2 regions of the Halobacillus sp. GSS1 genome follow, and region 1 is predicted to be linked to the other one. Evidence: riboswitches for the same ligand, from Rfam matches in the RefSeq annotation. Region 1 holds a riboswitch; the other holds the start of a gene.
The links. Region 1 has a riboswitch for cobalamin ahead of J0K78_RS18755 (acyl-CoA thioesterase). Riboswitches for the same ligand answer to the same signal wherever they lie in the genome.

Region 2: it holds a riboswitch for cobalamin, as region 1 does, so the genes downstream of both, J0K78_RS19365 (ribonucleoside-diphosphate reductase subunit alpha) here and J0K78_RS18755 (acyl-CoA thioesterase) in region 1, are expected to answer to the same signal.

The regions. Positions count from the first base shown of each region.
Region 1 covers NZ_JAFLHE010000019.1:11,447-15,629, reverse strand. The annotation lists gene J0K78_RS18775 (hypothetical protein) at 37-174, opposite strand; gene J0K78_RS18770 (permease) at 193-567, opposite strand; gene J0K78_RS18765 (helix-turn-helix transcriptional regulator) at 570-776, opposite strand; gene J0K78_RS18760 (dimethylarginine dimethylaminohydrolase family protein) at 910-1,761, shown strand; gene J0K78_RS18755 (acyl-CoA thioesterase) at 2,155-2,625, opposite strand; cobalamin riboswitch at 2,763-2,943, opposite strand; purine riboswitch at 3,084-3,185, shown strand; gene J0K78_RS18750 (xanthine phosphoribosyltransferase) at 3,318-3,905, shown strand; gene J0K78_RS18745 (nucleobase:cation symporter-2 family protein) at 3,902-4,183, shown strand, end outside.
Region 2 covers NZ_JAFLHE010000022.1:17,804-21,986, forward strand. The annotation lists gene J0K78_RS19350 (pyridoxamine 5'-phosphate oxidase family protein) at 1-47, opposite strand, end outside; gene J0K78_RS19355 (alpha/beta fold hydrolase) at 256-1,104, shown strand; gene J0K78_RS19360 (class I SAM-dependent methyltransferase) at 1,184-1,804, opposite strand; cobalamin riboswitch at 2,035-2,208, shown strand; gene J0K78_RS19365 (ribonucleoside-diphosphate reductase subunit alpha) at 2,375-4,183, shown strand, end outside.

The DNA of each region.
Region 1 (4,183 bases):
AAATAGGATTGTTTTTTATAGACAGGTACATGGAAACTAGAAAATAACCATTAGTAAAACAATCTGTTCATCATTCCTCTCTCCTGTTGAGGGAGTCACTTTTACGATTTTTTTAATCGATAAGTAAATGAATGCAAAACTAATAAGAAAAATAACCGAAAAAAACCATTCCATTGGAGTTCCTCCTTTCTTTCAATATCGTCTTGATAACATGACCATCGTTAGAAATACAATCACAATGTTTAACGCTAACAGGACACTAAGTAAATCAAGTGCGCTTAACGTGATCACTTGCAGAGCAAGCAAAAAGTGTAAGACAGCCATAACACCCATCATAACGAAGAAAGAATAGAATACAGCCTTATGCCTGATCCATTTCATGCGTTCATCCTTCTGTTTGAACTGAGGGTATAAGTAGCTCATACTGAAAGATAAAACCCCTAAAGAAACCATCGTCCAGATCATAGCCGGCCATTCGCCACCTATCGTACCTACGACAATCAAAAAACCTCCCATGAGTAAAAATAAAGCACCGATCACCTTAAATGCGCCAGGAGTATAATCCATCTTCATTCCCCCTCCTCTGTTTCATAAATAAATAAATCTTCAATCCGCACACCAAACACACGTGCTAATTCAAACGCAAGCGGCAGTGAAGGAGAATACCTGTCCTTCTCAATCGATATAATCGTCTGCCGAGATACCTGTAGCTTCTCGGCTAATTTGTCCTGTGATAACCTTTGCTTTTTTCTAAACTCTGTTATTCGGTTCTTCATATCACCCCTCCAATTAATTCCAGTTTATAGTAAAGCAACCTTTACGTAAAGGTTGCTTTACATTTGAATTTTTATTGTTTTATTCTCTACCCTCCGGGGAAATAAGGGGATATGAATAAAAGGAGGATCTCACATGGTCGGAATCGCTTCGGAAAACAGTGTACAATGTGACACCGAGTATTCGACGCTGAAAAAAGTCGTAGTCGCCAAACCTTCTTATATGAAAATTACGGATATCATCAATGAGACACAAAAACATTACCAAAACCAGAACATAAACGTCACAACAGCTCTTCAGCAACATAAGCATTTTGTGCAGGTTTTAGAAAACCATCAGGTTGAAGTCATACAGCTTCCAATTCAGCCGGATCTGCATGAACAGGTGTTTACAAGAGACATCGGTTTTACCATTCATCACCGACTGTTTATCAGCTCTATGAGTGAAAAGGTCAGGAAAGAAGAAACAGATGTGCTTCGCAACTGGGCGGGAGAAAATGACATCGAGGTAGAAGAGGGACTTCCTTCATCGATTGAAGGCGGTGATATTGTTGTAGACGGGTCCACCGTATGGGTAGGTGAAACAAAAAGGACATCTGCTAAAGCGATTCGTGAGCTCCAATTTCGTCTCCCTGACCTGCAGGTAATCCCTATCCCACTGAGAGGAGACATCCTTCATCTGGACTGCGTTTTCAACATCATGGATGAATCTACGGTTATCCTGTATCCCCCTGCCTTTACAAATAAAAGCTTGAAAGTCATCTCTGCAAGATACAACGTCATTGAAGTGACCGGGAGTGAACAATTCACCATGGGTCCGAACGTTCTTTCCATTGGAGATCGGAAAGTGATCAGTCTCCCTCAAAACGAACGCCTTAATACACAATTAAAGGAAAACGGGGTTGAGGTGATTCCTGTCGATCTTTCAGAAATCATTAAGTCCGGAGGTTCGTTCCGATGTTGCACCCTGCCTATAAAGCGTATATAAAAGCAGCCCGTTTCTTTTAGGACGGGCTGCTTTTTTATAAGACCTTAAGAATAGATCAGTAACTTCACTCCTGTGAGAAAAAGCGTTCTTACAAAGGAAGGATAAAGATCAATAAATACATAGTTGATAGAAGATATAAAAGTATAAACAGTTAAAAAAACCGTAAAATCCCACCTTTGATCAAATACGGGTCGACGAGTGAACCATACAGCTACCCCAATGGAAAGCGCAAAAATTGTATAAAACATAAATAATCGTCCAAGAAATTCTATGACTTTTAACGCCCTTTCTTTAGTCCCCCCACTTTAAAAGTACATAAGTGATAAAATAAGACACCACCTAAAGAAAGGAGGTGTCTACGAACTTCATTCTTCCATATCTCAACCTTACCTGTCATCTAAGGACAGGTCTGTTTTTTCGGTGTTTCCTTCTGGATGGAGCAGTTTCATACAACCGTTTGTCTTCCTCGGTCTCAGGTATAATCGGCGGGACGGGTGTCGGTTTCCCTTCGGCATCCACAGCAACCATCGTTAAAAATGATTCTGTGGTCATCACTTTTTGGCCTTGCAGTAAATCATCAGCAAAGACTTTCACATACACTTCCATGGATGTACGGCCCGTGCTCGTCACACAAGCTTCCAACGTCAATGCATCTCCTACTTTAGCAGAAGATAAAAAATCCACAGAGTCGATGGAAGCGGTGACAACCACACAGTTTGAATGCTTCATAGCGGTTAGAGCCGCAATTTCGTCAATGTATGAAAGGACTTTCCCTCCGAATATGGTGTCCAGATGATTTGTATCTGGTGGCAGCACTAGTCTTGTTTGAGTCATTTTAGAATAATGAGCGGGTATAGGTTCCATGAATAGGTTCCTCCTTTTTAAAATCGATCTCCCCGCTTAGGGAGAGAATACAAAGGCATACTTCCTTTTATTCATGGAACGGTAAAAAACTCTTGTTTCATCCAATACACGTAACATCCTCCTATCTCCCGTAGGAATTCATGTCCTTCCTCATGGCAGGTCTCCTGGCTCAGGTTCATCAGCACATAGCCCTTCCCATTTATAGAATAGTGGGTCATCTATGCACCTCCCCATTACAGTGGCGGGACCGCGCTGGCTTTTCACCAAACTTCCCTTTTCAGCTTCTATGACGAAGCCACCATAAGGCGATCAACTTTTCAATGGAAAAGAGAGACTCTCTTCCCATCCACTATCTCCTAAAACAACCACTCATGTCAACACGAACAAAACCATAGTTTTTTGATAATGTTTTTCCATATAAGGGGTTGATTACGAACAATAAACTGATATACTATCTATATCATTCGAATATTAGTTTTCATATAATCGCGGGGATATGGCCTGCAAGTTTCTACCGGTTTACCGTAAATGAACCGACTATGAAAAGCAGCACATGACACCGGGACTTTCCTGTCCACGGTTTCATTGTCTTTGTCTACGTCCAGCACGAAAAGACTTGCTTTCCATAGAGGAAACAAGCTTTTCGTGCTTTTTTGTTACATAAATACCTACTCAAGAAAGGTGTGCTGGATATGGATCAGTTGAAAAAGAAAATTTTAGAAGAGGGTAAAGTCCTATCTCCTTCGGTCATTAAAGTTGATGCTTTTTTGAATCATCAAATAGACCCTGTACTCATGAAAGAAATTGGAGAAGAGTTTGCGAGACGTTTCATAGATTTGGGGATTACCAAGGTGCTGACATTAGAATCCTCAGGTATCGCTCCCGCTCAAATGACAGCACTAAGCCTGGGTGTCCCCGCAATTTTTGCGAGGAAGAGAAAATCATTGACCATGAAAGATCACCTTTTCACATCAAAGGTACATTCATTTACGAAACAGGAAACGAATGAAATTTCCATATCGAAAGATTTTATGTCGAAGACCGATCGCGTCCTGATCCTCGATGATTTTCTCGCGAATGGGCAGGCTGCGAAAGGGCTGATTGACCTTGTAGAACAATCCGGAGCATCGATTGCCGGTGTAGCGATTGTGATAGAGAAAGGGTTTCAAGATGGGGGACGCCTCTTACGCCGCCAAGGAATAAAAGTAGAATCCCTGGCCACCCTTTCATCACTTGAAGACAATACGATCACGTTTGAATCAAAGGAGGTATCCTCATGAAAACAACGGCTTTAGCCATTCAGCATTTGCTGGCGATGTACGCCGGGGCAATCCTCGTTCCATTGATTGTCGGTGGAGCTCTTGGACTGAATTCTGAACAACTTACATACCTTGTCGCCATTGATATTCTAATGTGCGGGGTGGCGACCATTCTGCAGGTCGTCCGTAACCGTTATTTCGGAATCGGTCTACCTGTCGTCCTAGGATGTACGTTTACAGCCGTCGGTCCGATGATCGCCATCGGAGGTCAGTATGGGATCTCCGCTATTTACGGATCC
Region 2 (4,183 bases), on a different contig from region 1:
TTCTCCATGACTTCGTGGATCTTCTTTTTCAATTCTTCTTGATTCAATGGAAAGCTCCTTTCCGTAATCCAATCTTTTTACAATTTCAGTTTTCCCTGAAAAATGGGAGATAAACCCTTCGATGCCCATTGACAGATCCGGGTATGCTAATGATATCTTCGACACATTGTCATTCTTTTTTCATAAATATACCAGGAAGCGACATGCATTACCCGTTACACTATTCATAGATCTGTTTTTCAGGAGGAAAACGTTATGCTATGGAAAAAATGGGCGCCGATCTTAATGGGCTCCGTTCTGATCGGCCTGCTCTTTTTTATGATCAACTCGAGACCCGGAAGTTCTGAACCTGTGGACCGCGAAGATATTGTCCCCACATTGTTCGTGCACGGATATAAGGGTGGCCCGCGAAGCTTTGAAACAATGATGGACCGAATGCAGAACTTACAATGGGGACAGAAACACATGACGGTATATGTCTCAAGCCGTGGAGACCTTACCATCCGTGGTGGGTTTGGTGAAACGCACAATCCATTCATCCAGGTGCTTTTCGAAAACAATCGGGCAAGTATTTATAATCAAACCCATTGGCTTTCTGAAATCATGCGGCGGTTAAAAGCTGACTACAATATCCAACAAGTAAACCTTGTCGGCCATTCGATGGGAGGCCTTGCCTCAGTTAATTACCTTTTGAGTGAGCATCACTATTCTGTTCCCAGAGTCAAGAAACTGTCCGTCATTGCCAGCCCCTTCAAAGGCATTGAAAAAGAAGGCTACTTTGCTTCCAATTACGGAGCGGCTACGACTGACCTGCGGCCGGAGTCTGAAGCTTTAAAACAGATGGTGCAGAACAAAGATCAATTCCCTAATGATGTGGAAGTGTTTGCTGTAGCCGGTGTCATCAATAACGATGACCCAGAAGCTCAGCATTGGGACGGACTTGTCCATGCGTCAAGTGTAAGTGGATTAGAAGATATCGTCCCTTTTGGACAATATGAAGAAAAGCGTCTCTACAACCCGCTGGCCACACATTCCGGCCTGCACGAACTCGAAGAAGTCGACCAACTCCTCAAAGAGTTCCTCTGGTCGGAGGAGGGCGAGTAAACACAGATTGACCAGGTCATACATTTATTCCCATGTAAAAAGTAAAAAGCACCCGCTCAACGGGTGCTTTTTCTGTTGTTTATTGTTTTTCAAAGATAAAGATCCACATGAAGGTTAAGGCTTGTTTTAATTCTTCATCCAGCTCCGCGATGTGATGGTCTTCCACCCCCCGTTTGTACACTCCCTGGCCTTCTACATACGACCACCCGGTCTCTTCTGCCATTTTTTGAAGTTCCCATGGCATCATCGTATTGCAAATGACTTCTTCTCCGTACACCCTGCGATAACTATTGATGCGCGGCATCGCTGTAGGTCCGAGTAAACCGACACACAAACGGCCACCAGGTCTTAAGATCCGCTTCATCTCTTCCAGGCCTTTATACGGGACTTCCGTCCATTCCAGTGAATTGATCGCCATCGCCGCATCAAAAGAGTGATCCTCAAACGGAAGATTTGTCAGATCACCTTGGACAAATGAAATCCGCTCATCATTCACTCGTTCATTCGCCCGCCTCACCATGTCCTCTGACAAATCAAGACCCGTAACATCAAAGCCAGCTTTGTAAAGGAGATAGGAGCCATAACCATCGCCGCACCCCAGATCAGCGACTTTCCCCTTGGTTACATGCTTGGTCAAAAAAGGAATGATCGTACACCTGCTTCCACCGTCCCACATCTCCCGGCTTTTTGAATTCCACATTTCTGCACGATCGTTCCATTGCTTCTCCGCTTCTTTATGCCAATTAAATGTTTGTGCCACACCATCATCCCTTTCAAAAATATTTCCTATCCTCCATTATAGCGGATCATAAAAGAGATGATAGCTCTATTCTTGTCGAAGCTCGATAAAAAAGAGTTGCATGTTCCTTTTTTCAGCGTTATGATAGAAACACAATATAAGCTAATTTAAAATGAAATAAATACTATATATAGTATCTACGAACAGGAGATGCCACTAGGCTTAATAGGGAATCCGGTTAGAATCCGGAGCTGCCCCCGCAACTGTCATCACTCGCGAAATGGACATTCCACTGTGCTCTGCACGGGAAGGACCTGAGTAAGATCGAGTGTCAGCCAGGAGACCTGTCTTCGTTCGTCGCAGTTTCAACTTCTTCGGGGATTGAGAAGATGAAGCGATGGAACGAAGGCTCTCTTGTCTTCTCTTCGTTTCATGGTTTCATCCGCTCAATTTTCGTTGAGCGGATTTTTTTATTTTTCCGAGACCTGATTTTAATGAACATACACTTTCATTTTCAAGGAGTGAAAAAGAATGGAAACCATAACAAGAAACACGTCCTGGCAAGAGAGAATTCAACAATGTGAAGAAGAATTCCCGCACTTACATGTACAACGACTTATTGAAAAGTCTCCCACACTCAAGAATGACAAACACGCATTCATCCTGGAATGTCTGGCGGAGATCGATGAAACGAGCCCTGACTGGACATATGTAGCGAGTCGCATCCACCTGGAAGATATGTATGAAAAGTCCGCTCACAATCGATCCACATCCGGACCTTATAAGGACTTCTACGGGCTGATTCAAACATTGACCGAAAAGAACATTTACAGCAGGAATCTTCTTACATATTACACAAAAAAGGAAATAGAAGAATTGGAAGACACGATCGTACCGGATCGCGATCATCTCTTCACCTACATTGGTTTGAAGACATTAAGTGACAGGTACCTTGCGAAAAGTAAAGCGAAAGAAGTGTATGAACTGCCGCAAGAACGTTTCATGATCATCGCTATGGTGTTGATGGCAGAAGAAAAAACATCCAAACGCCTTCCTCTCGTTAAAGAAGCGTATTGGGCGCTGAGTCATTTGTATATGACGGTCGCCACTCCTACTCTTGCTAATGCAGGAAAGCGGTACGGACAGTTGAGCTCCTGTTTCATCGACACCATCGATGATTCCTTACAGTCTATCTATGACACCAACACCGACATCGCCAACCTAAGTAAGCACGGAGGGGGAATCGGGGTTTACTTAGGGAAAATCAGAAGCCGAGGAAGTGACATCCGTGGATTCAAAGGCGTCTCATCCGGAATCCTCCCATGGATGAAACAGCTTAACAATACGGCTGTCAGCGTGGACCAACTCGGGCAGCGTCAAGGGGCGGTCGCTGTATATTTGGATGTCTGGCACAAAGATATCTTCCCTTTCCTCGACAGCCGGTTGAATAACGGGGATGAACGTCAGCGAACACATGACCTTTTCACAGGGGTTTCCATCCCCGACCTCTTTATGGAGGCCGTGGAAAATCGTGAAGACTGGTATTTGTTTGACCCTCATGAAGTCCGCACCATCATGGGCTATTCGCTGGAAGACTACTTTGATGAAAAAAAGGGGGACGGATCTTTCAGGGAGAAATACGCCGCTTGCGTGGCGAATCCAGACCTTTCTAAAGAGAAAGTGCCGGCGATTGAAATCATGAAGCGCATCATGATTGGTCAGCTTGAAACAGGCACGCCCTATATGTTTTACAGGGATGAGGTTAACCGTATGAATCCGAACAGTCACGCAGGTATGGTCTATTGCAGCAATCTTTGTACAGAAATCACTCAGAACCAGAAGCCGACCATTCAGGATGAACAATACGTAGAAGACGGTAAAATCATTTCAGTGAAGACGCCAGGGGATTTTGTCGTCTGTAACCTGTCGAGCATCAACCTTGGGCGTGCCGTCACGAGCGGTGTACTGAAGCGCTTGATTTCCATTCAAGTTCGTATGCTCGATAATGTGATCGACCGTAATACCATCCCGGTTCTACAAGCACAGCTTACCAATCAATCTTACCGCGGTGTCGGGCTTGGCACCTTTGGATGGGCCCACCTTCTTGCCAAGAAGAAGATCGCCTGGGAATCCGAGGAAGCACTAGATTATACGCAGGAAGTGTATGAAGCTGTTGCCTATCATGCCATCGAAGCAAGTGCTGATTTGGCTGCCGAAAAAGGAAGCTACCCTTTGTTCAAAGGATCAGACTGGCAGACAGGGGATTTTTTCATTAAACGAACGTTTGACCAAGAGGGGACATGGAACTGGAAAGCCTTGCAGGATAAGGTCTCCAAGAAT